DNA from 2 places in the Paracoccus sp. SSK6 genome. Region 1 is predicted to be linked to the other one. Evidence: riboswitches for the same ligand, from Rfam matches in the RefSeq annotation. Region 1 holds a riboswitch; the other holds the start of a gene.
What was found. A riboswitch is a leader RNA that binds a small molecule or an ion and turns the genes downstream of it on or off. The one in region 1 is predicted to bind thiamine pyrophosphate.

Region 1 (3,373 bases):
CAGCCCTGCAGGATCAGTCGCACCGACAAGGGCAGGTTGAAGAACACATGCGCCAGGATCACGCCCTGCCAGCCATAGATGGTGATCTCGGGCAGGCCCAGGGCACGCAGCCCGTCATTGACCGCGCCGTTGCGGCCGAAGATCGAGACAAGCCCCATGATCGCCACGATCACCGGCAGGATGAAGGGCGCGCCAAGCAGCGTCACCAGGGCCGCCCGCCCCGGAAAGCGCCTCCGCGCCAAGGCACGCGCGACCGGCACCGCCAGCAATGCCGACAGCGTGGCGGACAGCGCCGCTTGCCAAAGCGTGAACCACACCGCGCGCCAGTCCCAGGCGCCAAGCCCCGACAGTCCCTGCGCCTGTCCCATGACGGCGGCCAGCGTGCCAAGGATCAGCGCGGCAAGGCCAAGGGCGGCGACCGCGCCCCCGGCCTCGGCCCGCGTCAGCCGGAGAATGCCCGCAGCCATTCGTCCAGCGCGGGCTGACGCAGCGCCTCGGCCTCGTCTTCGGAATAGAACAGGGTCTTTTCGGGGCGCGGCAGATCGCGCATCACCTGCGGCCACTCGGCTTCGGGCAGCTTGGCGGGCAGGGACCAGTTGGCCAGCGGGATCACCTTCTGGAACTCGGGCGTCAGGATCCAGTCCATGAATTGCTGTGCCAGTTCCGGCTGGTCGGTGGTGCGGACCTGTGCCGCGACCTCGGCCATGAAGTAATGGCCCTCGGGGAAGATCGCAGCCTTCTTGGCCGTGTCGCCCTCGGCCTCGATGTGATAGGCGGGCGAGGTGGTGTAGGAGAGCACCATGTCGGCCTCTCCCTCCGTGAACATGCCGTAGCTTTCGGACCAGCCCTTGGTCACGGTCAGCACCTTCGGCGCAAGCCTGGCCCAGGCGTCCGGCGCGTCATCGCCATAGACCGACTTCACCCAGAGCAGCAGCGCCAGACCCGACACGGAAGACCGCGGATCCTGGATGACGATCTTCAGGTCGTCGGATGCGTCCAGCAGTTCGGCGAAACTGGCGGGCGGGTTTTCCAGCCGGGTCTCGTCATAGACAAAGGCCGTCTCGCCCCAGTTGTAGGGCAGGAAGATGTCGTCCGTCCATTCGATGGGCAGCGACAGGCCGGTCGTGTCCTGCCCATGCGGTGCGAAAAGGCCGGATGCGCGGGCGCGGGCCGTCACGTCGGTGTTCAGGCCGAAGACGATGTCGGCCTCGGTCTTCTCGCCCTCCATCAGGATGCGCGACAACTCGTCCCCGGTGACGAAGCGCAGGTCGCAGGCGCAGATGGCCTCGAACCCTTCCTCGATCTTCGGGCCGGGGCCCCATTCGCTGGTGATGGATTCGCCCGCATAGACGGTCAGGACGGGCTTGTCCTGCGCGAATGCCGGGGTCGCGGCCAGCAGGGCAAGCATCAGGGGCAGTTTCATCGCTGTCTCCTTTCCACAAGGGTTACGAAAGAAAGGACAGCGTCACCTTCCCTCCGCCGGTGTTAGCCGGATCAGGTTCAACGGGTCCGCTTGCGCGTCTCAGCCAGGAAGGCCCCCCGAGGTAGGCCTTGAATGTAGGGATTTCGCAGGCGGGCGCAAGCGGCTAGAACAGCGGCCATGACGAAGGATACCACCGATCAGCCCACCCCGATGATGGCGCAATACCTGGCGATCCGGGACGCCAATCCCGGCGCGCTGCTGTTCTATCGGATGGGCGATTTCTACGAGATGTTCTTCGACGACGCGGTGGCCGCCGCGAGCGCCCTGGACATCGCGCTGACGAAACGCGGCACCCATGCGGGCGAGCCGATCCCGATGTGCGGCGTGCCGGTCCATGCGGCGGAAAGCTATCTGCTGACGCTGATCCGCAAGGGGTTCCGCGTGGCCATTGCCGAGCAGATGGAGGATCCGGCCGAGGCGAAGAAGCGTGGGTCCAAGTCGGTCGTCGCGCGCGACGTGGTGCGCCTTGTCACCCCCGGCACCCTGACCGAGGAATCGCTGCTGGAGGCGCGGCGGCACAACTATCTGGCGGCCTTCGCCCAGGTTCGCGAGGATTGCGCGCTGGCCTGGGTGGACATCTCCACCGGCGCCTTTCAGGTGATGGACTGCGCCCATGCCCGGCTGGCCCCGGAACTGGCGCGGCTTGCGCCCCGCGAGTTGCTGGCGGCCGACGGATCGGGGCTGGACGATCTGGCGGCGGATGCCGGGGCGGCGCTGACCGACCTGCACGCATCCGCCTTCGACAGCGCGGCGGGGCAGCGGCGGCTTTGTGCGCTTTATGGCGTGGAGACGCTGGACGGCTTTGGGTCGTTCACCCGCGCCGAACTGTCGGCCATGGGCGCCATCGTCGATTACCTGGACCTGACCCAGAAGGGAAAGCTGCCGCTGCTGCGCCCGCCGGTGCGCGAACGCGCGGGGGGGGCGATGCAGATCGACGCGGCGACCCGGCGCAACCTGGAACTGACGCAGGCCCTGTCGGGCGGACGCGAGGGCTCGCTTCTGGCGGCCATCGACCGGACGGTGACGGCCGCGGGCGCGCGGCTGCTGGAACGGCGCATCAGCGCGCCGAGCCGCGATCTGGCGCTGATCCATGCGCGGCAGGATGCGGTGGCGATGCTGGTCGATGACCCGCGCCTGATGGGCGACCTGCGAACGGCCTTGGCGCGCGTGCCCGACATGGACCGGGCACTGTCGCGGCTGGCGCTGGACCGGGGCGGACCGCGCGATCTGGCCGCGATCCGGGCGGGGCTGGCGCAGGGCGCGGCCATCGCGGCGCGGTTGCCGAGCGATGCCGCGCCGGTGCTGGCCGAGGCCGCGCGTGACCTGACCGGCCATGACGCCTTGATCCGGCTGCTGGATGACGCGCTTGTGGCCGAACCCCCGCTGCTGGCCCGCGACGGCGGCTTTGTCGCCAGCGGCCATGACGAGGATCTGGACCAGACCCGCCGCCTGCGGGACGAGGGCCGGGGCGTCATCGCCGGGATGCAGGCGGACTATGCCGCGCTGGCGGGGGTGGGCAGCCTCAAGATCAAGCACAACAACGTGCTGGGTTATTTCATCGAGACGACGGCCACCCATGCCGAACGCATGATGGCCCCGCCGCTGAACGCGACCTTTATCCACCGCCAGACCACCGCCAACCAGGTCCGCTTCACCACCGTCGATCTGTCGGAGCTTGAGACGCGCATCCTCAACGCCCGCGACCGCGCGCTGGAGATCGAGCGCGGCATCTTCGACCGCCTGCGCGCGGCGGTGCTGGACCGGGCCGCAGCCATCGGCCAGGCGGCGCGCGCCTTGGCCGAGATCGACCTGGCCGCCGCCTTCGCCGACATCGCCACGGGCGAGGGCTGGACCCGCCCGCTGGTCGATGACAGCCGCGCCTTCGTGATC
Region 2 (3,373 bases), on a different contig from region 1:
CAATTGTCCTGCGGCATCCAAGTCCTTGGGCAGGATGCCCGCCAGCCATTTCAGGACCGAGCTTTTACCGCAGCCGGAGGGACCGATCAGAGCGGTGATCCCGGTCATCGGTAAAGACAGCGACAGATCGCCAACCAGCAATGCCGCATCTGTGCGGATGGTCAGGCCGCGCAAATCAAGCATGGCGCGCCTTAGAGCCGCGGGCCGTCAAGCGGTCCAGAAGCCGGATGGCGCCCAACAGGGCCAGCGTCAGCGCCGCAGACACCACTACCGCCGCCAGCAGAAGATCGGCGCGAAAGTTGTTCTTGGCTGCAAGAATGTAGATGCCCAAACCGCGCCGCGCCCCGGCGTATTCGGCAAAGATCGTGGCCACGATCGCATAGGTGGCCGAGATCCGCAGCCCAGCGAAGAAGCTGGGCCGAGCCGAGGGCAGCACCGCGCGGCGGAAAATGGAAAGCCGTCCCGCGCCCATCGATGCAAGAAGATCCGTGAAGTCGGCAGGCGTCTGCCGGTAACCGGACAGCAGGCTCAGCAGCATGGGAAAGAAGGTGACCAGGATCACCAGCAGTACCTTTGGCAGAAGGCCAAAGCCGAACCAGAGGATCATCAGCGGCGCCAGCGCGATTAGGGGAATTGTCTGGCTTGCCACGAACAATGGCATCAGACCCTTTTTGGCCCAAGGCAGGAAATGCAACATGACCGAGACGAGAAAGGCGAAGCCGACCGAAAGCGAGAAGCCCAAGGCCGCCACCGCTATCGTGGAGAGCGCATGGGCGCCTATGTCGGCCCGGTTCAAGACCAAGGCCTGCAGCACACCAGAGGGCGCCGGAAGGATCAGCGGCGCTACATCTGCGAGTCGGCAATAGATCTCCCAGCCCGCCAGAAGACAGACGGCCAGAAGCAGAGGCGGCAGAATACGCGGCAGCATGACCGTGCCTCCGGGGGATCAGCGCGTACTTGGGCTGTTCGCCGAGGCCGTCATGTCGATCGTCACGTGCCCCTCGGCCGGTCCAAAGCGCAGAAAGGCCTGACACAGCGTCTCGAAGACCGCTCCTGCATCGCCTCGCAGCCGGGTACAGAAATTCTTGGAGCGCAGGAAAGTGCCAGAGTTCTTGAGGAAGTCGATGCAGCCATAGATCTCGTCCATGTGACGGTCCTGGCCCAGCACATAGAGCGAAAACTGCACATCGACGACAATGCCCAGAGCCGGCGCGGCCCGAACAGCCTCCTCCGCCTTGGCCTTACGTTCTGACAGGGACAAGCCTTGCGCGCGAGTTAGCGTCTCGCAACGACAGATCGGATCATCCGGCTCTCCGGGACAGCCGCGGGACAAGGTGACATGCATCGTCACATGATCCGGCTGGCGTGCCGCGCAGGCGAACAGGTCACGCAGGGCGTCAAACAGCGGTTCCGGCGCCCCCACCATCAGGGTTGAGATGTCATCCGTCTCGATCCGCAACTTGTCGCGATAGGGATCGAGCGCCTTAAGGCTGGACATGATGACGTTCACGAAATCGGACGTCATGGGATAAAGCGACACTTGGGCGCCAATGAACATGCTTGCCTCGCTCCGCCGGCATTACCCGGATCAGCTGAAAGGGTTCGCGCGAGTTCGCGCATCTCAGCCCCTGGATGGAGCACCCCCGTTGATGTGGGCCGGACCATGGCAACTGGCATGGTCGCTGTCAATGACGTGATGACGCCAGGATCAATGCTTTCGCTATCGCTCCATCTTCAGCGAGTTTTATGGCACAGCCGCAGCAGGGTCGCCCTCAGCAGCCTCTTCAGGTACACCTCCCCGGGTGTCAGCCGTAGCTCAGTTCCGAGTACCTTCGTTGATGGGCGTCAAGATCATTGCTCAGGATCTCTGCAAAGGCTTTGGCAAGCTTGGACAAGGGGCGGTGCTGCGGCATAACTACGGCAGCGGTGAAAGGGACGACTGGCTGGAACGGACGGAATGTCACCTTTCCGGCATCCCCGCGAGACAGCCGATAGCTTTCCGCACTCAGTGGATCAATGATCGCACAGGCCAGGCCGGCTTCGACGAAGGAGAGCAGAGGATAAAAATATTGCATTTCGAATCGAGGACGGAACGGAACATCTTGTGAAGCGAAGGCTTCGGCGGTGCGGCTGTAGGTGGGATGGGCGGAAAACAATGCCGCGATGTCACGCTCCTTCAGGTCCCGCGGCGTGATGACCGGGCAGGACGCCAGCGGATCGTCCTCCGGCAGCGCACAAAGGCATTGGTAAGTCACAGGCTCGAATCGGAGCAGGTTCGAATCTTCCGCCGCTTGGCCGCTAAGATCGGCGAGTCCGAGGTCGAATTTCTGGGTGGCCACCAAATGCCGCACCTGCAAGGAACTGCGCGTTAGAAGCGTAAGGCGTACGTCCTGTCGCTGCTTGAGAAAGTGCGTCGCAAGCTGCGGGACCAAGATCACCGAGGGCCCAGGCATGCAAAGAATCCGCAACTCTCCCTGTTCGAGATTGCCGATGCGGCTCATATTCTGCTCGACGTTGCGAAGGCGTTCCAGAATTTCGTTTGCCTCCTCGAACAGATAGTAGGCCTCGGGCACCGGCACGAGCCGTCCCGAGTGCCGCAGGAACAGCTTATAGCCCAACTCCGTTTCCAGACTGGCGATCATCGCGCTGATCGCGGGCTGAGTGCGATGTAGAATCCGTGAGGCCTCGGAAAATGAGCCGGTCCGCATGACCTCGCAAAAGACGACAAGTTGCTTGCTGTTCATCGCTACCTCCAATGGCCGCACCCACTATATAAATAAAACTTTTAGCTATGAATAATTTTCAAGTTCGACTTTATAGAGTTTTGCGACCTATCTTGCGGGCAACAAGACAGGCGCGGGAGGGGACCGGCGTCTCAGCGACAGGGAGGCAGCTTTGTTCCGCCGAAAGACGATGACCACGAAGAGATGGATGCCCGGCCAGGTAGAAAGCCGACTTGGTGGGGGCAAGCACACCGGCTGGCCGCGGAGGCAGCCATGAACCGACGTTACGCCGATGTCGTGCTGGGCTCGGTCCTGATCGCCGCCGCCATCCTGATCCTGACGCGCGACGGGCTGGCCCGGGGCGGGGTCGAGACGCAGCTCGGATCGATGTTCATGCCGCGCGTGGTGGCGGGGTTCATCCTGATCTTCTCGGCCATGATCGCGATTTCGTCCTTGCGACAAATCATCGCGCAAAGCCCCCTGAGGCCGCAGGAAACGATCGCGACCGAGGGCCTGGGCGGCGTGCTGATCTATGTAGGCATCTTCGCCGCCTATTGGTGGCTTCTGCCCACGCTCGGCTTCGTCGTCGCCACCTCGGTCGCGATGTTCGCCATCGCCGTCCTGCTCGGCGGTCGGTCGTGGCTGGCGAT

Region 2: another riboswitch for thiamine pyrophosphate. It lies ahead of AAIL68_RS13640 (YkoF family thiamine/hydroxymethylpyrimidine-binding protein); the one in region 1 lies ahead of AAIL68_RS03490 (thiamine ABC transporter substrate binding subunit).

What each region holds. Positions count from the first base shown of each region.
Region 1 covers NZ_JBDPNJ010000003.1:70,796-74,168, reverse strand. The annotation lists gene AAIL68_RS03495 (thiamine/thiamine pyrophosphate ABC transporter permease ThiP) at 1-467, opposite strand, end outside; gene AAIL68_RS03490 (thiamine ABC transporter substrate binding subunit) at 443-1,423, opposite strand; TPP riboswitch at 1,455-1,552, opposite strand; gene mutS (DNA mismatch repair protein MutS) at 1,601-3,373, shown strand, end outside.
Region 2 covers NZ_JBDPNJ010000024.1:30,459-33,831, forward strand. The annotation lists gene AAIL68_RS13630 (ABC transporter ATP-binding protein) at 1-183, opposite strand, end outside; gene AAIL68_RS13635 (ABC transporter permease subunit) at 176-796, opposite strand; gene AAIL68_RS13640 (YkoF family thiamine/hydroxymethylpyrimidine-binding protein) at 947-1,558, opposite strand; TPP riboswitch at 1,549-1,655, opposite strand; gene AAIL68_RS13645 (LysR substrate-binding domain-containing protein) at 1,806-2,744, opposite strand; gene AAIL68_RS13650 (tripartite tricarboxylate transporter TctB family protein) at 2,997-3,373, shown strand, end outside.